One region of the Rossellomorea sp. FS2 genome, then DNA from elsewhere that is predicted to be linked to it. Evidence: riboswitches for the same ligand, from Rfam matches in the RefSeq annotation. Region 1 holds a riboswitch; each other region holds the start of a gene.
What was found. A riboswitch is a leader RNA that binds a small molecule or an ion and turns the genes downstream of it on or off. The one in region 1 is predicted to bind S-adenosylmethionine.
Positions count from the first base shown of each region.

Region 2: linked by a shared signal. The riboswitch ahead of ACNA6I_RS12925 (methionine ABC transporter ATP-binding protein) and the one ahead of mtnK (S-methyl-5-thioribose kinase) in region 1 are both predicted to bind S-adenosylmethionine.
Region 3: linked by a shared signal. The riboswitch ahead of ACNA6I_RS14800 (M20 metallopeptidase family protein) and the one ahead of mtnK (S-methyl-5-thioribose kinase) in region 1 are both predicted to bind S-adenosylmethionine.

Region 1 covers NZ_JBLRVS010000001.1:1,586,071-1,594,226, forward strand. Annotated here, with positions in the region: gene ACNA6I_RS08275 (pyridoxal phosphate-dependent aminotransferase) at 1-194, opposite strand, end outside; gene ACNA6I_RS08280 (carbon-nitrogen family hydrolase) at 315-1,097, shown strand; SAM riboswitch class I at 1,208-1,354, shown strand; gene mtnK (S-methyl-5-thioribose kinase) at 1,454-2,632, shown strand; gene mtnA (S-methyl-5-thioribose-1-phosphate isomerase) at 2,651-3,694, shown strand; gene ACNA6I_RS08295 (metalloregulator ArsR/SmtB family transcription factor) at 3,748-4,335, opposite strand; gene ACNA6I_RS08300 (methylated-DNA--[protein]-cysteine S-methyltransferase) at 4,569-5,036, opposite strand; gene ACNA6I_RS08305 (PAS domain S-box protein) at 5,052-7,202, opposite strand; gene ACNA6I_RS08310 (acyltransferase family protein) at 7,361-8,156, shown strand, end outside.
Region 2 covers NZ_JBLRVS010000004.1:428,337-436,492, reverse strand. Annotated here, with positions in the region: gene ACNA6I_RS12940 (M20 family metallopeptidase) at 69-1,271, opposite strand; gene ACNA6I_RS12935 (MetQ/NlpA family ABC transporter substrate-binding protein) at 1,294-2,118, opposite strand; gene ACNA6I_RS12930 (methionine ABC transporter permease) at 2,133-2,783, opposite strand; gene ACNA6I_RS12925 (methionine ABC transporter ATP-binding protein) at 2,773-3,804, opposite strand; SAM riboswitch class I at 3,895-4,000, opposite strand; SAM riboswitch class I at 4,085-4,188, opposite strand; gene ACNA6I_RS12920 (iron-hydroxamate ABC transporter substrate-binding protein) at 4,672-5,580, shown strand; gene ACNA6I_RS12915 (hypothetical protein) at 5,594-6,013, opposite strand; gene ACNA6I_RS12910 (hypothetical protein) at 6,068-6,307, opposite strand; gene ACNA6I_RS12905 (hypothetical protein) at 6,324-6,710, opposite strand; gene ACNA6I_RS12900 (nitroreductase) at 7,043-7,585, shown strand; gene ACNA6I_RS12895 (hypothetical protein) at 7,688-7,879, shown strand; gene ACNA6I_RS12890 (MBL fold metallo-hydrolase) at 8,110-8,156, shown strand, end outside.
Region 3 covers NZ_JBLRVS010000004.1:728,689-736,844, forward strand. Annotated here, with positions in the region: gene ACNA6I_RS14780 (hypothetical protein) at 1-42, opposite strand, end outside; gene ACNA6I_RS14785 (GNAT family N-acetyltransferase) at 39-608, opposite strand; gene ACNA6I_RS14790 (ATP-binding protein) at 762-2,201, shown strand; gene ACNA6I_RS14795 (hypothetical protein) at 2,719-3,135, opposite strand; gene ACNA6I_RS14800 (M20 metallopeptidase family protein) at 3,163-4,329, opposite strand; SAM riboswitch class I at 4,387-4,483, opposite strand; gene ACNA6I_RS14805 (DUF2785 domain-containing protein) at 4,495-5,334, opposite strand; gene ACNA6I_RS14810 (DUF523 domain-containing protein) at 5,509-5,967, opposite strand; gene ACNA6I_RS14815 (iron-containing alcohol dehydrogenase) at 6,178-7,353, shown strand; gene ACNA6I_RS14820 (DUF4181 domain-containing protein) at 7,394-7,804, opposite strand; gene ACNA6I_RS14825 (DUF4181 domain-containing protein) at 8,007-8,156, opposite strand, start outside.

The DNA.
Region 1 (8,156 bases):
TGATTCAATGGGTTTTCGGCCGCAGCCTTCAAACTCTCCACGATATGTTCAGGCGTGGGCCTGTCAGGGTTACCCTGCCCTAGGTTTATGACATCATGGCCTTCGTTCATAACCCGTTGCACGTTGGAGGTCAATTCAGCGAAAAATTGCTTTGGGAGCGAATCGAGGCGATCCGCAAATGGGAATGTTTTCATCTCTTCACCTTCTGAATGTTCAAATATTCTTCACTTTCAAATTCTAGCTACAAATGATATAACGGAAAATAACGAATGTAAAGTAAAATCTTACAATTACCTCCGAAAGGTGCTGATCATATGACTAAGATCGGACTCGCACAAATGGACATCCGGTATGGAGACCCTGAAACCAACTACACAGAAGCAGAGAAATGGTTCGTGAAAGCAGATAGGGAACAATGCGACATCCTTGTCTTCCCCGAACTTTGGACAACGGGCTATGACCTTAAGAGGATAGAGGAAATAGCTGATGAGAACAGTGAGAAGACGATCGCCTTCCTCTCACGTCTTGCAAAACAGTATCGGATAAACGTCATCGGAGGATCAGTTGCAAATAAAACGGATTCGGGAATCGATAATCGATTGATCGTGATCGATTCCGAAGGGACCTTCATCAAAGGCTATTCAAAGCTCCATCTGTTCAAATTGATGGATGAACATCACTACCTCCTGCCAGGAAAAGATAACGGCCTATTCACCCTATCCGGTGAGCAGATGGCAGGCCTCATCTGTTATGATATCCGCTTCCCGGAATGGGTGCGTAAGCATGTTCTCTCAGGGGCAAAGATCTTGTTCGTGAGTGCAGAATGGCCGGTACAGAGGATCGACCATTGGAAGATCCTTCTCCGTGCGCGTGCCATTGAGAATCAATGCTATGTTGCCGCATGCAACCGCGTAGGCTCTGATCCGGACAATACGTTCGGGGGATCCTCATTGATTATCGACCCGTGGGGAGAAATCCTCGCAGAAGGGTCACTCCAAGAAGAACTCGTGACAGCCGTCGTCAACCTTGATACGGTCGATGAAGTAAGGAAGCAAATCCCGATATTCGACGACCGTCTCCCGGACTTTTACCGTTGATGAGGCGAAAATCGATCAGGATATCTTTTCAAAAAAGGATTGACACTAAAAAACGCTAGGTGGTATGATGTCAATCAAATGGTAATTTTCAGAACAAATTAAATATGCAACTCTTATCAAGAGCTGGCTGAGGGATTTGGCCCTATGAAGCCCAGCAACCGACCGTAATACCGTTGAAAGACGGGGCGCAGATCGATGCGCCTGACCAGGGCACGGTGCTAATTCCAACAGAATGATTCCATTCTGAGAGATAAGAGGCGACGAAGTATTCTTCAAGCCTCTTTCACACAGGAAGAGGCTTTTCTCATTCCACCTGAAAAGCCTCCTGTTAAACCATTTCAAGGAGGACATCCCCCATGGCAATCACCCAATTGAAAAACTATCGTTCCCTGACAATCGAATCGGCTATAGGACTGGCCAAAGATCTTTCCCTGTTTGACCCATCTGAACTATTGACCTGCGAAGAGATCGGAGACGGTAATCTCAATTACGTCTTCCGCATCGTTAGCAGCGAAACAGGTAAGAGCATCATCATCAAACAGGCCCTTCCATACGCAAAGGTCGTAGGCGAAAGCTGGCCGTTGACACTTGACCGGGCGAGGATCGAAGCCCAGGCACTGAAACTCCAGCGTTCACTGGCAGAGCGCCTTGTCCCTGAAGTCTATCATTCCGATGAAGAGCTTGCGATCACGGTCATGGAAGACTTGAGCCATCTTGAAATCGCCAGGAAAGGACTCAACAAAGGGGAAATCTATCCTGCCCTTTCGAAGGACATCGGGGAATTTCTCGGAGCGACGCTTTTCTTCACATCTGACTACGCACTCCATCCTTTCAAGAAGAAAGGATATGTAAAGGAGTTCTCAAATCCTGAATTGTGCAAGATCACAGAGGACCTTGTCTTCACCGATCCGTTCTTCAATAGTGAAACGAACGAATTTGAAGAGGCCCTTGAAGAAGAGGTCCGGAATCTTTGGGATGACCTGGCCCTGAAACTGGAAGTCGCAAAACTGAAAAGATCCTTTTTGACCGAAGGGGAAGCCCTTCTCCACGGTGACCTTCATACCGGGAGTATTTTTGCAAGCGCACAGAAAACCAAGGTCATCGACCCGGAATTTGCCTTTTACGGTCCCATCGGTTTCGATATCGGACAGTTCCTGGCAAATCTCATCTTCCAGGCGATCGTCAGGGAAGAAACGTCGAAGAAGAATGAAATCTTACTTCATATTGAAACGACTTGGAAGGTATTCGAATCAACCTTTTCGCATTTTTGGGATCAAAGTGAAGATGCTTACACCAAAATTGACGGATACCTCGAGTACGTACTTGAAAAAAGCTTTACAGATGCGATCGGTTTCCTCGGTTGCGAGCTGATCCGGAGAACGATCGGCCTCGCTCACGTGGAGGATCTTGACTCGGTCCAGGACGAAGGAAAACGGGTCTTGTATAAAAAGAGATGCCTTGCCCTCGGAAGGGAATGCATTTTGGAGCGCCAACGCATCCGTACCATACAGGATCTACTCGATAAACTCATTTAAAGGAGCTTTCTGATAGCCATGACACCACAACTTACCATACCTACTTCATTGGAGTGGCATGAAGACCACCTGATCATTCTGGACCAGCAAAAACTCCCTGGAGCAGTGGAGTATGTCCATCTCTCAACCATAAAGGATTACTACGATGCCATCATTACCTTGAAAGTGAGGGGAGCGCCTGCCATAGGGATCACGGCGGCATACGGGCTCGCCCAGGCTGCAGGCGGTTATGAAACGGATTCACTTGACGAGTTCAAGGCATTGTTCAGGAAGGATAAGGCCTATCTTCTTTCCTCCCGCCCAACAGCGGTGAACCTTTCATGGGCTCTCGAGCGCCTCGAACGGGAACTGCATCAGGCTGCCACGGTCAATGAAGCCAAGACCGACCTTCTTCATACGGCCATACAGATTCACGCGGAGGATGAGGATATGTGCCGGAGGATCGGAGAGAATGGACTTGAACTCCTTCAGGGCACCACGAAAGTAATGACCATCTGCAATGCGGGATCCATTGCTACAAGCAAATATGGAACCGCCCTGGCGCCGTTCCATCTCGGGCGTGAAAAAGACCGGAATTTCCAGGTATTCGCCTGCGAAACCAGACCAGTCCTCCAAGGAGCCAGGCTCACGGCGTGGGAGCTCCAGCAATCAGGCGTCGATGTCACGCTCATTACGGATAATATGGCTGCCCATACGATGAAGACAAAAGGCATCGAAGCGGTCATCGTCGGAGCAGACCGCGTTGCGGCAAACGGGGACACGGCCAATAAAATCGGTACCTCATCGTTAGCCATCCTTTGCAAACATTTTGGGATCCCTTTCTATGTTGCTGCCCCTTCTTCGACGTTTGACCTGACGATCGACACTGGAGATGACGTCGAGATCGAGGAGCGGTCATCGATTGAAGTGACTACATTAGGCGAGAGCGTCATCGCTCCTGAAGGCGTTCCCGTCTTCAATCCTGCTTTCGATGTGACGCCCCATGAACTGATTTCAGCCATCATCACCGAAAATGGAATCCTTTATCCCGACTTCAAACAGAGCATTGCCGCCACACTGTAGTAAAGGCATGACAAAAGCCAAGAACGTAGGTTCTTGGCTTTTGTGCTGTTTTCCTACTGTTTGAGACTTGCCCACATTTCCTTTGGGTTCCGTTCATATATGCTGTTTTCCCTGAACATGAACTGATGGATGATGAACTCCCTTCTCACTGTCGCATAATCATCATGGAAACGTTTGATGTATTCATTGATTTCCTTTTCTTCGTATTTCCTGCCAACCTCCAGGGCTTCCACAAAATGCTCCAGAAGATACAATCGTTTCTTTTGCTGTGCCGGAAGCTGGCTGACCTTCCCATCCTTCCCGATGAAGGCGTTCAATACCTTTTGTTTCTCCTTTACCCGTTGATCCATATTCCGTTCCTCCCCCTTTGTTCCCTCTGCAAACTGCTGTAACACCTTCCCGTGATGCAACAGGACCTTGATATTAAGATGGTAATAGACCGTATTCTTTTCCCTTCTCGAATACACGAGGTTACAATCCTTCAGTCGTGATAAATGATGTGAAATGGTCGGCGCCGTCAAACCGAGTTTTCCGGCCACCGCCCCAACATGAAGCGGCCCTTCTGATAAGAGATAGATGATTTTGAGTCTCGTGGGATCGCCCAGCGTCTTATGAAACTCGACCTGCTTATTCAGTTGCAAGTAGATTCACTTCCTTCTCTAATTAGACATCCATCTATTTAGATAATAATCTAAAAACACTAAATGTTCAATGATTTATATCTATTCTTTTGCCCATTTTCCAGTCAAATAAAATGTTATATTCCCTACTGGCAACCTCCACTAGTTCCTCCATTCATGCGCACAAAAAAACGCACTGACGATTTCAATGTGAAATACAGTGCGCTGTTTATGGGTGGGGCGTTTGGATGCCCTCAATGGCTGAATTCTTTTTCCAACTCCAAAAGGACTGATTTTTTATCCACTTGTTTCCCCGCATAACCTGTCAGCTGCTTGTTCTTCCCGATGACTCTGTGACATGGAATGACAATGGGAAACCGATTCGCTTTATTTGCCTGTCCAAGCGCCCTGACCGCCTTGGGACGCTGAATTTTTTCTGCCACCTCTTGATAAGAAGCGGTCTTTCCATAGGGGATTTCCTGTAGGGAGGCCCATACCTCCTGTTGAAACGGGGTCCCTTCCAACCTCAGGGGGAGATTGAATGATTTTCGCTCCCCTTTGAAGTATTCCAAGAGCTGCGAACTTGTTTCCTCTATTATATGGTGTTGCAAACCTTCATCTGGTTTTCCTTCAGTAAATTCAATGGAGATGAGGCATTTATCATCTGCTGTGATCTTCAACGGACCGACCGGTGAATCGATCGTGTTATGGATGGGTTTCATTGCCCGATCCCTCCCTCAGATTTTCGGGAGATAGATATGGAAGGTCGTGCCCCTGCCAACCTGACTTTCAACCTCTACCGTCCCTTTGTGCTCCTTGATAATATTAAAGCTTACCATAAGGCCGAGTCCAGTGCCTCGTTCCTTTGTCGTATAAAACGGTTCACCTAGCTTTTTGATTTTATCCTTGGAGATCCCGCTTCCTTCATCCTTGATCTCGATATGGATCATGTCACTGTCGGTTTCATTGATGGCAATCGAGATGAAGCCACCCTGCGTCATGACCTCAATGGCATTCTTGATGATATTGATGAACACCTGCTTCAATTGGTTCGGTTCGGCAATGATGCACGGAAGTCCCTCCTGATACTGCTCACGGTACTGTACATTGTGCATCACCGCCTGTGCGTTGAGCAGATCCACCGTGTCTTTCATGATCTTGATGAGATTTGTTTCCTGATACTGGATGGCCTGTGGTTTCGCCAGCACAAGGAAATCGGTGATGATGGATTCGATGCGCTGAAATTCCGATGTGATCACGTTGAAGTACATTTCATGTTCATGACCGATGCTGTTTTCGAGAAGCTGAATGAACCCTTTCAATGCTGTCATCGGGTTGCGGATTTCATGGGCGATCCCTGCGGCAAGCTCCCCCACCACGCTCAAGGTATCACTTTTCCGCAGCTGTTCCTGCATCTCGACTTGTTCGGTAATATCCCTGATAATGGTCAGATTCAAGTTTGAGAGGAGGTTGTACTTCGATGACAGTTCTACATGCTGCAGTCTCCCTTTCTGATACAGGGACTTCTGGTAGGTAGCCTGTCCTTCTTCCTTCAATTGACGGAGATATCCTGCATATTTGTCTTCCTCGGGGTCAATATTTAATATTTCACGTACATCTTTACCGATCAGGTGTTCCTTCGGTGCATCCAAAATTTCGCTCACTTCGGGATTCGAGTCAACTACAACATAATTGTGGTTGGTCAGTAGCATTCCATCCAGTGACCCCTCAAAAATCTTCCGGAAGCGTTCTTCACTTTCCCGGAGCTCTTTTTCCATCTGATATCGTTCACTCACATTCCGGAAGATGGTCATATTGTACCCGTCGACCGAATGGAGCTTGGATGTGAATTCAAGATGTTTGAGCTGATTATTGGGCATGAGAAATAACACTTCATCCCTTACAGCACCTGAAATCGTGAGTTGCTCCATGAGGAGATCGAACTTTTGCACTTCAAGGGGATAGACGAAATCCTTGATCCTTTTGGACAGGAGTTCCGACAGGGAGCATTCAAAAATTTTCAGGGCGGATGTATTGGCTTTCAGTACCCGTCCATCCTGATCCCACAGGACGATGGCATCGATCGCCTCTTCGAACAACCCTTTGAAAAGCTCCTCATTCCGCTTCAACTGGATCTCCATTTGCCTCTTTTCTGTCACATCCCTCAGGATCGCCATATGGAGCTTGTGATGAACATACGGACTCGTGGTGAATTCCACAATGGAGATGCTGTGAGATTTGCGGATCGGGATCTCTCCCCTTGCCTTCTTATGTTCAACGATGAGCTCCTTGATCTTATCGATCTTGTAATGTGCATTTTCAGGAACAAACCAGCTGATGTTCCGTTTTGTTATATCGTTCTTATCCATGCCCACCTGGATGCAGAAGGCCGGATTCACATCGCTGATATTCCCATCGATATCGAACAGCACGATCCCTTCTGAAGCATTCTGGAAGATATTCGACAGCAGATGGACATTCATATGATCCTTCCGCTCCTTTTCCTTCAGCTTCGTGACATCTTTGAAGTAAAGGTAGGCATTAGGAGAAATGGTCGATTTTTTGAGGATCAGCTCCACATGGAGGATCTTATTACCCTTCGTATTCATGAGCGTATCATCTTCAAGGGATTTCCCCGTCTCCATCACTTCCTTATAATGAGATACGATGGGAGCGGGAACAGACGAGAAATACGTGCTGAAAAGCTTCCCGATAAGGTCTTCCATCGTGGAGGCGAGGGTGGCACATGCTTGCCGATTCGCATAATTGATCTTCAGCTCCTCATTGATCACCAGCATGGGAAGTGGTGATGCTGAGCAGATTTCCTTATCGATCGGATGACATTCTTCCTTCAATACTTCCAAATCAAGTTTACTGCCGTTAGTCATTTCTACATCCCCCTGCTTCATTAAAGACGACTTTAGTAATACAGTCTGCATATGTTCACAACCCCTTGGCGATAATTAACAATGAAATGAAGGTTTTACCCATAGTATCCTAGGGAAAGAATGAATGAAACAATGAAATCGTTAAAGTTGGTGAGCCTATGAAACAGCGTGATTCATATTTTGATAATGCTAAATTCATCCTGATCTTCCTTGTCGTATTCGGTCACATCATCAGGTCGTATATCGAAAAGGATCCGGTCATCCTTTCCCTTTATAAAACGATCTACACTTTCCATATGCCGGCTTTCATCCTTCTTGCAGGATTCTTTGCCAAAGGCTTTTATAAGAAAGGGTACATCCAGAAGCTGGCAAAGAAACTCATTTTGCCTTATATCGTGTTCCAGCTGATCTATACCGTGTACTATTATTTCCTATATGACAGTTCGACCCTTGAAGTCGATCCACTGACGCCGCACTGGTCTCTCTGGTTCCTCATCAGTCTCTTCTGCTGGAACGCCATGCTCTATGCGTTCATCAAATGGTTTAAATTCGGTACCGCAGCAGGACTGACAGTGGCTTTCTCTCTTGGCCTGATCGTCGGGTTTGCAGACAGTATATCGAGTACGCTCAGCCTGTCGAGGACATTCGTGTTCTTCCCGATGTTCCTCCTCGGCTACTATTTAAAGAAAGAGCACTTCGATTACTTCAAGACGTCACAGATGCGTCTGGCAGCCGGTCTCACATTCATTCTGGTCTTCCTGGGAATGTTCCTCGTACCGGAATTTTCCGACAAGTGGCTCCTCGGATCCAAGCCTTATGGTGATTTTGACTGGAATAATCTGTACGGAATGGGGATACGCGCTGCTGTATACGCACTGAATATCATCATGATCTTCAGCTTTTTCTCCTTCGTACCGACTAAGCAGCAGTTTTTCACAAAATGGGGCAAGAACA
Region 2 (8,156 bases), on a different contig from region 1:
CTAGCCCATCACCCCCAAACCAACAAAAAAGGAGCCCCCATGACCAACCAAGGGGACTCCCACTAACTTCAGCTCTCTAATTCTTTTCTTCTAGTAAATTCTTCTTTGATCTCAGCGAGCACGTCACCGTCTGTGACCAGTCGCAAGGCCGTGAGCGCCAACCCTTTTGCTCCGAGGATCAGTGCTTCATCCCCTTTGGGCGATTTCGCTGCTTCGCGGAATTCATCCGTATGGGCGACGAGGCTTTCGGGTCCGATCTGGATATAAGGGTGGATCGTCGGGACGACCTGGCTGATGTTGCCGGCATCGGTGGAGCCGAGTCCGTTTCGCTCTTCGGTTGAAACATACTCGCCGAGTCGTTCAAGCTCTTCTTTGAAGACCGCGTCATACGTCCGGTTCAACACGAGATTATCCACTTCATTCTGGAAGGCGATGACGTTCAGCTTCGCCCCCGTTGCCAGGGCAGAGCCTTCTGCGATCGCCTTCACGCGGGCGGTCACTTCGCTGCAGGTCTTGCGGGTCGCAGCGCGGATGAAGAAGCGGGCTTTGGCGTATTCCGGTACGATGTTCGGCGCGTCGCCTCCATGGGTGATGATGCCGTGGATCCGGACGTCATCGGTCACGTGCTGGCGAAGGGCGTTGATCCCGTTGAACAGGCCGATGACCGCGTCCAATGCATTGATTCCGTGATGTGGGGATCCCGCGGCATGGGCGGGTTTCCCGATGTATTCAAAATCCAGGGGATCGACGGCAAGGGAGTTCGATGTGATCCTTGTGGAGTTCGCCGGGTGCACCATGAGAGCGGCGTCGATCCCTTCGAGGAGACCGTGCTTCACGAAGCTTCCCTTGGCACTGCCGTTCGGACCACCTTCCTCGGCCGGTGTCCCAAATAAAACGACTTCTCCGCCGGTTTCGTCGATCACCTTGCTGAGGGCGATGGCCGCCGATACGCTCGTCGTGCCGATGATGTTGTGTCCGCAGGCGTGACCGAGGCCGGGAAGGGCATCGTACTCGGCGAGGAATGCGATTGCCGGGCCGGGTTTAGCCGATTTCCGGCGGGCAAGGAGGGCGGTCTCATGTCCCGCCACCCCGCGTTCCACCGTGAATCCTTCCGACTCCAGAAGCTCTGCGTGGGTTTTTGAAGCGTAGAATTCCTCGTTGCCGATCTCAGGACGGTCGTGGATCGAATGACTAATGGCAATGTACTTTTCTTTATTTTCCTCAAGACTTGCGATGATTTGGTCTCTCAATGTGTCGACGACGGTACTCATGTCCATTCCTCCTCTGGGTTGTTTATTCTCCGATCTTGCTCAGTGGGACGAAGGTCGGAATCGTGCTTCCGTTGTATTCTTTTTTGATGAAGTCGGCTGTGTCTTCTTCCTGGTAGAGCTCGACGATTTTCTTGAGGGTTTTGTTGTCTTTGTCTTCTGTTCGTGCGGCGATGACATTGATGTAAGGTGTAGCCGTGTCATCTTCGTGGAAGATGGAATCCTTCACGGGGTTGAATCCGGCGTCGACGGCGATGCCATTGTTGATGATGGATGCAGCGACATCAGGCAGGACGCGCGGTGTTTGGCCGGCTACGACCGGAACAATCTCGATGTTCTTCGGATTCTTTTTGATTTTATCCAGTGATCCGTTTCCGTCGAAGTCTTCAGGCAGCTCGATGAGGCCCGCTTCTTGTAGGAGGAGGAAAGCTCTTCCCATGTTGGTTGCTTCGTTCGGCACGGCGATCTTGGCGCCATCCGGGATGTCGTCTACTGATTTATATTTCTCGGAGTAAAGGCCGAGGGGAGCGATGACGGTTGTTCCGATCGGCGTGAGATCGAGGTCATGCTCTTTCTTGAATTCGTTGAAGTAGGAAATCGTTTGGAATGCGTTGGCATCAAGCTCGCCTTCTTCAAGGGCCAAGTTCGGTTGGACGTAGTCGGAGAAGCGGACGATTTCAATATCGATGCCTTCCTTCTTCGCTTTCTTGGCGACGAAGTCCCAGATGCGGTTATCGGAACCGCTGACGCCGATCTTGACCTTCGTTTCGTCTTTGCTGGCGCTTGAGCTGCAGCCTACAGCAAACCCGCCGATTAGTAGAATGAGTGATAGAATGATCCATTTCTTCATGTTGTATCTCCTCGCTATCTTCTTCTGATTTTTTTCGATACGAAATTACCGGATGATTGCAGTCCCTGTACAAGGACGATGAGTATGGCGACGGTGATGACCATGACCCAGGTGTCAAAGCGCTGGTAGCCGTAGGTGATGGCGAGATCCCCGAGTCCGCCTCCGCCGATGGCGCCTGCCATGGCCGATGCCCCGACGAGTCCGACGGTGGCGATGGTGAGGCTGAGGACGAGGGAGCTGAGCGCTTCCGGGACGAGGAAGCGGAAGATGATCTGGGTGGATGTCGCCCCCATGGATTCCGCCGCCTCGATGACGCCTTTGTCGACTTCAAGGAGGGAGTTCTCAATCAATCGTGCAATATACGGTCCTGCATAGAAGACCAGTGGCACGACGGCCGCGGCCGTTCCGATCGATGTTCCCACAATCAAACGTGTGAGAGGGACGATCGCCACCATCAGGATGATGAACGGGACGGAACGGAAGATGTTCACGACCCCGTTCAGGATGGTGAATATAAAGGCATTCTCCCATAGATGACCCTTCCTCGTGATGACGAGGAGTACCCCGAGGGGCAGCCCGATCACGGTGGAGAAGAGGAGGGAGAAGCCGGTCATGACCAATGTTTCAATGAGTGCATCGATGATCTGCTGTGAATCAACTAGCATGTGGTGCGACCTCCTTCACGGTGACGTTTTCTCCGTTCATGACAAGCAGTGCACGGTTGATTTCGCTCTCGGAGCCGATGAGCTCGACGATGAGATGACCGAATGGTGTGCCCTGCAGCTCCGTAATATTTCCGAACAGCACGTTTACATCGAGGTCGAAGCGCTTCGCCACCTGGGACAGAAGCGGCTGACCTGATGAGGCGCCGACGAAGCGGATCTTGTAGATCCGTCCCGGTGCGTTTTCCTTCTGCACAAGCTCGAGGACCGATTCCGGGATGGAATCGTTCAGCACGGAGCTCACGAAGTTTGCCGCCGTCTCGGTCTGAGGGGAGGAGAAGACGTCGAATACGGATCCGGACTCGATGATCTTCCCGCCTTCGATGACCGCCACCCGGTCGCACACTTCCCGGATCACCGACATCTCATGGGTGATCATGAGGATCGTGATGTTGTACTCACGGTTGATCTTTTTCAGCAGCTTCAGGATCGAGCCCGTCGTCTGGGGATCGAGGGCCGATGTCGCCTCGTCGCACAGAAGGATCGACGGCTGCGTGGCAAGGGCACGGGCGATGCCGACGCGCTGCTTCTGACCGCCTGATAATTGATCTGGGTACTGGTTCGCTTTATCTTCAAGACCGACGAAGCTCAGCAGCTCTGTCACCCGCTTTTGGATCTCAGCCTTGGATTGCTTCGCGAGGATGAGGGGCATCGCCACATTGGCGAAGACCGTCTTGGAGTTCAGGAGGTTGAAGTGCTGGAACACCATCCCGATCTTCCGCTTCACCTCGCGCACGTCTTTCGGTGAAAGGGCCATGAGATCCTGGCCATCTACGATCACCTTCCCCGAGCTCAATCGCTCCAATCGGTTCACGGTGCGGATCAGCGTACTTTTCCCGGCGCCGCTGAATCCGATCACCCCGCATATTTCCCCCTGCTCAACCCGGAGGTCGATACCGTCGAGGGCGCGGACTTCCTTTCCGCCGCTGTCATACACTTTCGTGGCTCCTTTGAATTCAATCATGTTCGTCATGCCTCCTGGTGATTAAAATAAAAACCCTCTTCCCGAGGTCTCGAGAAGAGGGCATGGATTCACACGGAATCAATGGTTCCCTTCTCATCTCCCAGGCATGTTGCCTGCTGGAATTGGCACAGTACTTTGTGGAAAGTCTGCTGCCGAAGCGTCATCGGGCCAGTCCCTCAGCTTCTCTGGATAAGAAATTATGAAATTCAGGGTAAACAAAAGGCCCCTTCCTGAGACAGGAAGAGGCCGGAGATCCATAAGGAAAGAAAGATCCGTACTCTTCTCATCTCTCAGGCATCCGCCTGTTGGAGTTGGCACAGTGCTCAAGTGAGCCCGCTGCCGAGGTATCAAAGGGCCAAATCCCTCCACCTCTCGTGATAAGAAGTTCAATTTGTTTAACGTGAGCCTTATTCTACGCCGGACTTTTTCCTGCGTCAACACCCTCTGGCAGAAATGAGACTGGCTGGAAGAAGTGGAAATGGGGTGAAAATAGGTCCTTAGATACATATGTTATGTCGTGAAAACCCTTTATTTCGATTGGGTTTATCGGAAAAATGATTCTAACTCCTTAAAAATATATTTTTTTCGAAAATGGCGTTAAAGATAATAGTGTCCGTTCCATTTCGCTGCGATGGCTCGCTTTCCGCGGGGCGTGCGGTGAGCCGCATCGGCTGCGCCTGCTGGGTCTCACCTGCCCGCCATTCCCGCAGGAGTCGAGCCATCTCCGCTTCATTTCACTCATCTTTTCGAAGGGAGACCATAGCGCCTTTGTTAAATATGGGAAATAGTGATTGACATCTAGCCTCCTCCCCCGTAAAGTTATAATTGAAAATGATTCTCATTATCAAGAAACGAAAGGGGAACCACATGAAAAAAGCACCGTTCTTTACCATATTGATGGTCTGTCTGCTCTTGGCGGCGTGCAGCAGCGGAGAAACAAAAACGGATTCGTCCGAGGAGGAATCATCGACATTTACATATGAATCAGAGCAGGGACCGGTGGAGGTGCCGAAAGAGCCGAAGCGGATCGTCGCCCTCACCAATGGTCCGAATGTGATTTCCCTCGAAGGGAAGCTCGTCGGAATCGATGAGTGGACTGAGATGAACCCGCTCTTCACCGACAAGCTGAAAGATGTGGAAGTGGTGGGTGACGATCAGCTCGAGAAGATCATCGAGCTCGACCCGGACTTGATCATTGCCGGAAGTCAGACGAAGAACCTCGATAAGATGAAAGAGATTGCGCCGACCGTCGCTTTCACATGGGGGAAATTGAATTACATCGATCAACAGATCGAGATCGGCAAGCTGTTGAATAAGGAGAAAGAAGCGAAGGAATGGGCGGATGACTTCCAGGAGCGTGCCGCGACGATCGGGGAGGAGATCCGCAAGAAGATCGGCGACGACGCCACGGTATCCGTCATTGAAACCGGGCAAAAGGAACTCTATGTCTTCGGAAACAATTATGCCCGTGGTTCTGAGATTTTGTATCAGGCCATGAAGCTCAACATGCCGGAAGCCGTGAAGGATAACGCCTTGGAAACGGGTATTCACGTCATCTCGCCGGAAGCGGTAGGCGACTTCACCGGAGATTACCTCGTCCTGAGCAAGAATCCCGATGTGGACAATTCGTTCATGGAGACCGACACGTGGAAGAACATCCCGGCGGTGAAAAACGGTCATGTCATCGAGATCAACAGTAAGGAATCGACGTACAGTGATCCCGTGACGCTCGAGCATCTCTTGAAGGCATTCGAGGATGGTTTTTTAGGAGAGTAAGGGGCGGCGGGGGTCAATCCGTGACCCCTGCCGATTCCGGACGAAGAAAATGAAGCATGAAAGCGCCAAGGCCCAGCAACACCTGGCCAATACTGGCGATCAAGAGCTGTACCGATGGTAAGTACCATTCTCCCACGGATAGGGTGGCACCGATCGTCGCAATGAAAAGCAGGGCGCCCATGAACAGGGTCGAGAAGAAAATCTGCCGGTCATACCGGATGAACCCTCTGATTGCTACGACCGCATTGCCCAGTCCGAAAACGATCATGCCCACAATCGCCATAGCCATCCAGCTGTCAAAAGGCAGATCTCCTGCCCACTCTGGTGGGAAGGCCGCAAAGATCCCTTTACCTGACATCATGGAACCACCGAGATAAAAAGCACCCACGCTCAGGGCCGCATTGTACACATTCATAATGGTTTTCTTCAACATAAAGCATTCTCCTTTGTGAGAGACTCGCCACCGAAGGGAGTCTCTTTTTTTATGTTAAGGCATGGATGAAACCGTCCACTCGATCAATCCGGTCAAGAGGACCAGGAAGACCATGAAGGAACTGGAGACAATGATCGCCATATGGTTTGTTTTCGAATAGAGGACGAATCCTCCGGCGATCAAGAGGAGCCAGGCGACGATCCCGGCGAGTGAAAACAGGGCAGGCGAGTTGGCAATCCATAGGATCGTAATGATCAGGTGGAGTGCCACGAGCACCCAGGCAAAAAGTTTCATGCGGGTCAACGCTCCTTTACATACTGGTAACAAAATTGATGAAGACCACGAACATCAAGGTGACACCCGACAATGCGCCCACGGGGAAGGCAAAGCTCTTATTATGCCTTAGTTCATAAAGGCTGGCAGTCAGTCCTGCTGCGCATAGCACACCCCATATAGGATTGAAGATGGCCTCGGCCACTTCGTCGGAAAACCATTCATAGCCGCTTGAAAGCCAGAAAATCCAGTGAAGGACCAGGAGGCTCAAAACAATATAGGATAATTTCCTAGGAGGCCTGGTGTTTGTCTTCCTCACCATGAGCGCTGTCATGATGGAACCAAATACGATCAATCCAATCACCAACAAAAAAATAATTGTAAATCCGATGATGTCCACGTCCATTCCGATGAATTTGTACATGTAGAATCTTGGTAAATGATTTCTATGACATGATTGTATCGGATTATTTATTGTAAAACAATAAAAAGTTTTTCTTTTTCAATAATAATTTGTTGTTTACTCCGAATGTGGTCACCAAGAACAGGCAGCATGTGATATGAACCCACTATCTATGTCCGCTTATTGTGTGAGGAACACCTTATGCGGACATGGAGAGAAACTTTCGGTACGATCCAAAGGATACGCAGCATTTTTTTACTCATAAGGGGACTCCTTTCCTATAGAAAGATTGCAATTGAGAGTGAGAATTGTTATCATTTAGATGAGAGATAAGCAGATAAGGAGATACAATCATGACAAACATAGCTAAAACGATTCGCGAACGCCGCTCCATAAAAGCCGGCTACATTGATAAAGAAGTCACACAGGAAACGGTACTGAGCCTATTGGAGGATGCCGTCTGGGCACCGAATCACGGACTCCGTGAGCCGTGGCGATTCATCTTCGTACCGGCGGATGAGAAGGAAGGATTCGTAGAGGATCTCGTGAAAACCTTCCCGCCCGATATGAGGGAGAACCGCCGCAACTACTTCAGCCAGCCTGCGGCGATCCTTGTCGTCGTCATGACCGAAGACCCCCGTCAGAAGCAGTGGGACGAGAACTTCGGAGCCATCGGTGCCATGATCCAAAACTTCCAGCTCCTCGCCTGGGAACAGCAGCTCGGAGTTGTGTGGAAAACGAATCCTCATATTTATGATCCGAAGGTCCATGAATTGCTCGGCGTCGAAAAGGGCGAGAAAATCGCCGGATTCCTGCACCTCGGCTACTTTGATGAGGTTCCGCCGGCGAAGAAGAGGACACCGATTGAAGACAAGTTTTCCGTTTACGGGAAATGATGATGGAGAAGGGCTCACCGGAGTCCTTCTTTTTTTCTGGGATGAATAAGACAATCCGCATCCGTCATATCCTTTGAAAAAAACAGGTGTGTGATCATAGGGATGAAAGCTAAGCATCAAGTGATCTTCTGCGCCATCCACAGTTCGAGCATCAAGAGATTCCTTCTCCTGGACTGCCTGGCGGGGACTGGTTTTTATTATCTGGGAAAAGTGCTGTCATCAAGTGCGTACGTTGGAGTGGCAGCTAGTGTCATTTGTACCGAGGGCATCAAACGATTGCTTCGAAGTAGATAAAAAGGCCAACGATTTGAGTGGATCTCAGATTGTTGGCCTTTTGTTTATAGTTTTTTGAATAAAAGCAGCTCACCGGATGAAATGAGTCCGATCGCCAAGAAGCATAAGAACACGTGGGACGAGGCTTCGTTGCTCGGTCCTTTATTCATGCAGGTGGATTGGTTGAGTATTCTTTAATGGGTGGGGTAGAGTGAATATGAAGAGAATGATCTGTAGAAAGGATGCTTACCATGAATGTTATTCAATTGTCTCCGCATGTCTATAAGTGCGTCTTTTC
Region 3 (8,156 bases), on a different contig from region 1:
CCGATCGATGTCCTCCCACATGGCGGCGATGGTCTCATTCATAAGCCGCGAAACTCTTCCCTCAAAATCGAATACTGCTTCAAATCCATCTGCGTCCCCTTCAGATTAATCGCCTGCCGCAGCGTCCCTTCATACGTCATGCCGAGCTTCTGCATCACCCGCTCCGACCCGATGTTTTCCGGGAAGCATCTAGCCTGGATGCGAAGGAGATCCATATGCTCGAATCCAAACTTTAAGAGTTGCCGGGCTGCTTCCGTCATATACCCTTTCCCCCAATAGGGGCGGCCGATGGTATAGCCGAGCTCTGCTGTACGATGTCGCTCGCTCCATGACACAAAATCAATTGTCCCGATGAATTTTCCGTTCTCTTTGCACTCGATCCCCCACGGCGACACGTCCTCATTCCGGTACGCCTCCAGCGCATAATCAATGAATTGTCGCGTATCTTCAAGGGTCTGATGGGTATCCCACAGCACGTACTTCGTCACCTCGGGGTCAGATGCATACCGGAACATGTCATCAAGATCGGTCGCTGCGATCTTCCTGAGGAGCAGTCGCTCCGTTTCGAAGATGGGCGGGTTGCTGTAGATGGATTGGATTGTGGTCATGGGTTTTCCTCCTTTTTGATTTACATTAGCATGTTTTCTTGTTCACGAACAAGAAATTTATGGAATTTATATCTTATTTTCATATGTATAGTTTTGTATAATAAAGGTTAGCTAGAACCATCTGAAACACTTCTAAAAAGGGGGAAAAGAGATATGAAAAAATTCGATCTGAATATTGAAAAAGTACTCGAACATTGGACAATCCCTCATGCTTTAAGAGAAATTATTGCTAACGCCCTAGACGAGGCTATCCTTAGTAACTCCAAACAACCCAAAGTATTCAAGGATCACAATGGGACTTGGCACATTCAAGATTACGGAAGGGGTTTAAAATATGAGCACTTAACTCAAAATGAGAACGTTGAAAAAACCGAAAATCCAGATAGGGTTATTGGAAAATTCGGGGTAGGATTGAAGGATGCATTAGCCACATTTGATAGAAGAAATATTGAAGTTCTTATTCAATCCAAATTCTGTGATATAACAATTGAAAAACACATTAAAGGAGATTTCAAAGATGTAATCACACTTCACGCTATTGTAAGTGAACCATCTCACCATGATATGGTGGGAACTGATTTTGCATTTAAGGGGTTATCCGATCAAGACATAAAAGATGCTAAAGATTTTTTCTTACTTTACTCAGGAGAAAAAGTCCTAGAAGAAACAAAATACGGCCAGCTAGTAGAAAATAAACAAGAACGTTCTAGAATATACGTAAATGGCATTTGTGTGGCAGAAGAAGATAATTTCCTTTTTTCTTATAACATTACATCTACCACAAAAAAACTTAGACAATCTTTAAATCGTGAGCGAACAAATGTTGGGAGAAACGCGTATTCAGATCGCCTAAAGTCAATTTTGCTCGAGTGTAAAAGCAATAAGTTTGCAAAGAGATTAGTAGATGATCTCCAAACTATTCAAAGTGGAAATGCTCATGATGAGTTACAGTGGATTGATGTCCAATTACACGCTTGCAAAATACTTAATAGTCAGGAAAAAGTTTTATTCCTAACAGCCTATGATTTATTGGATGGAGGCAAATACTTAAAATACGCTAAAGATGAGGGTTTAAAAATCATTACTGTACCTGATACTCTTGCAGAAAAACTCCAAACCACTACAGACTTAAAAGGGGAACAATTTAGGAACCTTGAAGTTTATGCTCAAGAATGGAATGAACAATTTGAATTCAAGATTATTCCTTATAAACAATTAACAAGTAAAGAAAGAGAAATTCTTAAACACAAAGAAATTATTGAGAGTTGGTTTTCAACACGCAAAAGTCCTGTTAAGGAAGTTGTCATATCCGAAACCATGAGACCGGATCAGTACACAGGAGGGGACGCCTTAGGATTATGGGAACCATCTAGTAAAAGGATAATTATTAAACGAAGCCAACTTAAGAGCCTGGAATCTTTTTCAGGTACTCTCGTGCATGAGTACATCCACGCTTACACTAAAACAGATGACAATACAATTGAATTTGAAAATGAATTAACTAATATCATCGGTAGGCTTTCAATAAAAGTCTTTGAGCAACCTACTCCAATGACATTAAAAGATAAAGTAAAAGGATTATTTGTTAAGTAATTACTATAATAATTTTATATTTTTCACTAAATATTTTTTAGACGATTCCAACGTTTATAGCTAGGGGGATCGTCTTTACTATGGCTTTCATACCTTTTTCATGGTCAAAATCCCTTCATGTTAGGTGGTTTTGGTTCTGGACGGGTCTTGTGTGGTCACATTTTCGGGAAAACAGGATGAAATGGCATACTTTCTTCATTTTTTAATTCCTTATATATCCAATTATATCATTCCACCACCATTTTCTACCGACTTTTAAACTTTTTCTATCAACTTTAAGAAATTTATTATCAACTTTCGAGATTTTACTTCCAACTTTTTTTGGACAGATTTTTTTATTTTCAACTCTAGCTTTTTACATTCAACTCTGGAACGTTACTCCCGACTCTCGACGTTTATTACCAACTCCCGCGCCTGCCCCCTGTCCAACACACCACAAACCGCCACCCATCTTCCAAACAAAAAAAGCCCCGGCCGCTTCATAAAAAAATGAAGCACCGGAACCGTCACCATGCACCTATTCGATATACGTCACTCTGGCCACATACCCATCATCCACTTCTTCCGCCTTCAGCACCCAGTTGCTTGAGAGCAGCTTCTTCAGCTGAATCAGCTCTTCCACGCTGAGGTGCAGCCCTTCAATCCCGTTGTCCAAGTCGGTAAACGGCTTGCGGAATTTCATGCGAAGAAGGTTACGAAGGCCGTTGTAGGTGACGAATTTGATCTGGTAGCCATCATTCAGGATGCTTTCCAGCGCGTCCCGATCCTCGGCGAGTTTAAGCAAAGCATCGAAGTTCCCTTCTGGATCGGCTTCCAACAGTCGCGTTGTATCTCCACTTGCTGCGGCCGCAAGCAGTACCTCGTTGGTGATGCCTTTTTCGCGGAGCGATTCGATGGCGTAGGCGTCCATCATCGTGATTTTGTAGGTTGTCATCTATGTATCTCCTATTCTACTGTTAAGTTAAAAAACGTAGTGCTCGGCCAGTTTGATGAAGGCTTTGCCCGTGTGAACGAGTGCGCGTTCGTCGATGTCGAAGCGCGGGTGGTGATGGGAGTACTGGGTTGCCAGGTCATCCGTCCGGGATCCGACTCGGAAGAAGGTACCAGGCTTTTCCTGAAGGTAATAGGCGAAGTCTTCAGCGCCCATGGTCGGCTCTGACTCGGCCACAGGTCCAAGATCAGCGAAGAGGCGACGGGCAATTTCCGTTTCCTCCGGATGGTTATAGAGGGCCGGGTAGCCACGCAGATAGTCGATGCTGTGCGTCGCCTTGAATCCGGATGTGATGCCGGCGACAATCGAATGGATCTCTTCCTGGACCTGGTCGCGCACTTCGCCTTCGAACGTACGCACTGTGCCTTCGATGGTGACGTTGTCGGGGATGACGTTGAAGGCGGTGCCGGCTTTGAAGATGCCGATGGTGACGACGGCGGATTTCAGGGGATCGACCTTCCTGCTCACGATCTGCTGGAGGGCGTTGACGACGGTCGTGCCGATCACGAGTGGATCGATCGTCGTGTGCGGCCTTGCGCCGTGACCTCCGAGGCCATTGATGTGAATGGCGAACTTATCGACGGCTGCCATGCGGAAGCCTTCTCCGACGCCGTAAGACCCGAGTGGCAAATCCGATGCAAGATGGGCTCCGAATACGTGGTCCACTCCTTCAAGCACGCCTTCTTCAACCATGAATTTGGCTCCGCCCGGCGGGGTTTCTTCTGCCGGCTGGAAGAGGAAGATGAGTGTGCCGTTGAGGGCTTGTCCATATTGACTCAGCACCTTGGCAACAGACAACAGGGCGGACGTATGCCCGTCATGGCCACATGCGTGCATCACCCCGGGATTCTTGGATTTGTACGGTGCATCTTTTTCATCCGTGATCGGCAAGGCATCGAAGTCGGCCCGGAAGGCGATCGTCTTACCCGGCTTCGCCCCGCGGAGGGTACCGGTGATGCCGTTGCCGCCGATACCGGTCTTCACCTCAAGGCCGAACTCACGCAGCTTCCCTTCGATGAAGCGGGCGGTTTCGGTTTCCTGGAAGGATAGCTCCGGATTTTCGTGGAGATGCCTCCTCCAGCTTCGTGTTTCTTCAAAGTTTCCTTCAAGTTCTGTATACATCTCTTGTCTCGTCATGCTCTTCCTCCTTCTCTTCATAAAAAAAGACCTCTCCAAGAGGCCTCTTTCATCAGCCTCTTATCGTTCAGACGCACTGTCTGCTGGATTTGGCACCGTGGATCCGGTTGCCGAGGCTTCATGGGGCCAGTCCCTCCGCCTCTCTTCATAAGAGCATTGCACTATTCAGTTGAGTTCTTTCAGGACCCGGTCGATCGCATCCCTCAGCTTTGAAAGGGTCGGGTAGACTTCCAGTTTCATATAGAAGGTTTTTGAGAAGGTCTTCACATTGAAAAACAGGGTCCAGTAGGCCTCTTCCTCAAGTTCGGCTTTCTGCTTCTCAAGCATTTCCGGAAGTTTTTCCACCAGCGTTATGACTTCCCTCTCGTCCATCCCCTGCCAGATCATCTGGAGGATCGGGACGACGAGCCGTTCATCTTCATCATGGATATAGGCATGGTGTGACACCAACACCTTTTCCCATAGTGCTTTCAGCAGGACCGGGAACATATCCTGATCCACTTTCGGGTTCAGCACGAGCTCATCCACCATATCGGCTGCGTGGGCGACGCTGTGTGCCCATCCCTTTTCCTCGACGAAGCCGCGCACGTCCTGTTCCTGCTCCAGGTACTCCACCGTGATATCGGCTGCTTCCTGGATCTTATCCTCTGATAAGAAATCGGCCTCTTTGTCCCGTCCAAGGACGAGTGCCATGAGGAGGGTCGTGAAGGCGCGCGTGAAGACGGAATCCGTCCCTTCCTCACCGATCCCCTTCATAAGAAGATGATCCATGGAAAGGTCGAGGAGATCCTTCAGGACTTCGGTATGGAGTCTGTCTTCCTCAATGATCAATCGGTAAAAGGTGGTGTAAATCAATTTGTCTCGGAGTACGGGATCCGGTGTCCCGATATGCTCCACCATGGCCAGTAGTACGTCCAGTTGTTTCCCTTCTTCGACATCCCCTTGTTGCAGGAGTGACTTCAACTCCGCTTCAGGTAAGAAGGTTTGACCTGTTACATCGCTCATTCGATTCTCTTGCCCCTTTGTGATTGTATTGCAGTCGAAGGACTGTTCTCTCTCTACTTATCTTTCCATACAATACCCAGGACATGTTCCGTTGAAACTGTTCCGCGTCTGTATGTGCCATTACTATTATTCATCGGCTAATCATCACAGGTGTTTAGCAGAACGATGGAAAATTCACACAAATTCATTCACAGCATCCTCTTCCGACCAAACCTTGATTCCATTCCTTTTTAAAAGTGCGGTCGTAACACCTTCCCCCGGGATCTTCTCTCCGGAAAAATCCCCATTGTAGATCATGGAGCTGCCACAGGAAGGACTGTTTTCCTTCAAGACGATGTCCGTCGCCCCCATCTTCCGGCAGATGGCGAGGGTCTCGATTGCTCCGGCAATATAATGCTCCGTCACATCCGCTCCGGAACGGTCCACGACACGCGCCGTACCATCCAGTACGTCCTCACCAGTGCCACCTTGGATCTCGGCAGGCTCACGCGGGGTTTGGAATCCACCCAGAATCTCAGGGCAGACCGTGACGGCCTTACCCGACCTGACCATCTCTCCGATCACGTCTTCGAGGCAATCCGTTCCGTTGTACCGTACCTTCATGCCTGCGAGACATGCGCTTACCACCAGCATGCCTGAACGCCCCCTTATGAACAACTATTCAATTCTTATTATTTCAAATTTTCAACCTTTGTACAACAAAAATAAAACTTTTGCCAATATCAGTCATAATGTCTCATGATGGGTGCGGAATCGACATGCCCCTTCACTTGCTAAACCTTCCGACCCGCGTTATACTTGCACCTTTGATTCTTTAACGACAACTCAGAGGAGGATGACAATATGGAAAACTTTATGTACCATAATCCAACGAAACTGATCTTCGGGAAAGATCAGGTCAATGCATTGACGGACTTGATCCCCCAGTACGGAAAGAACGTCCTGCTTGTATACGGAGGCGGAAGCATCAAGCGCAACGGCCTGTATGATCAGGTGCTGGACATCTTGAAGAACCTTGACGTGAACGTTTCCGAGCTTGCAGGGGTCGAACCGAACCCGCGTCTATCCACGGTCAGGATAGGGATCGACATCTGCCGTGAGGACAACATCGACTTCATGCTCGCTGTCGGCGGAGGCAGCGTCATTGACTGCACGAAAGCCATCGCTGCGGGTGCAAAGTATGACGGCGACGTCTGGGACATCATCAATAAGCAGGTCATCGCTCAGGATGCCCTTCCGTTCGGGACCGTGCTGACCCTTGCCGCAACCGGATCTGAAATGAACCCGGACTCTGTCATCACAAACTGGGAGACGAACGAGAAGTATGTATGGGGCAGCCCTGTCGTGACTCACCCTGCCTTCTCCATCCTTGATCCGGTCAATACGATGTCGGTTCCACGCGACCAGACGATCTATGGCATGGTGGACATGATGAGCCACGTGTTCGAACAGTACTTCCACAATGTAGCGAACACGCCGCTCCAGGACAATCTATGCTATTCGGTCCTTCAGACTGTGATCGAAACAGCGCCGAAACTCCTTGACGACCTCGAGAGCTACGAGAACCGCGAAACGATCCTGTACTCAGGTACCATCGCCCTGAACGGTACCCTTCAAATGGGCTACTTCGGCGACTGGGCGTCCCATACGATCGAGCACGCCGTCTCGGCTGTATATGACATCCCTCATGCCGGCGGACTGGCAATCCTGTTCCCGAACTGGATGCGCCACGTCATCGACCATGATCCGGTCCGCATGAAGCGCCTCATGCTCAGCATGTTCGATATCGAGACGGAAGGACGCAGCGACAAAGATATCGCCCTTGAAGGTGTCGAGAAACTGAGCGCGTTCTGGACCAGCCTCGGAGCACCATCCCGACTCGCCGACTACAACATCGGTGACGACCGCCTCGACGAAATCGCCGGCATCGCCGCCCGCGAAATGGAGTACGGAGGCTTCGGTAACTTCAAGAAACTCGGAAAAGAAGACATCCTCTCCATCCTGAAGGCTTCCCTATAAAACAACGAAAGCCCTGTCCTCGTGTGGACAGGGCTTTTTGTCAGGAAATCCAGAAAAAATCCGTGACGTACAGGATCATCATGAAGGATAGCAAATACGCTACGCTCAGCAGTACGCGGATATATTCCTTTCGTTGCTCGGAATACTTCCATTCCATATACGCGCGACACAACTCAGGAATCGTAATGCCCGCAAAAATCGCAAACAGCAGCACGAACCATAACGACTCATCACCGCCCCGAAGGATCATCACCCATATGAACGAGGACATGAGAATACCCAAGCTGACCCAGCACATTATCCTATGCCATTTCCAGTGCGTCTCGTTGTAAAAAGTGGGAAACTTCCTCCGATTCTCGAGATGGAGCCATTTCCCCAGCGCCCACTGTAACACCATGTACAGCGCCGCAAATACGAACAACACGAGCAGTACCAAAGCCATACTCGCCATCGAACAGCCTCCTTGATCAACACATGATGAGCTCAACCAAGAAGCATCCTACCAAAATGGATGAGCAGTGAAACTCCATCCATGTATATTCGCCTGCCCCTTGCCTCGCCACGGCACCCGTCAAATTAGCCGAGACCCGTTATGGCTCAAGGTTGATGAACGGTATTGAAAAAGAGTACATGTCCGACAGCTTCCATAGCCTTCATACCAGCCCGAAGAGGTTGGTGACGTAACTTATGAACAGGAATACCAGTACATACCCTGTTGATGCCAGCACCCGGATATATTCCCTTCGCTGCTCTGAGTATTTCCATTCCATATAGGCTCTGCATAGCTCTTGAAGGATCACCCC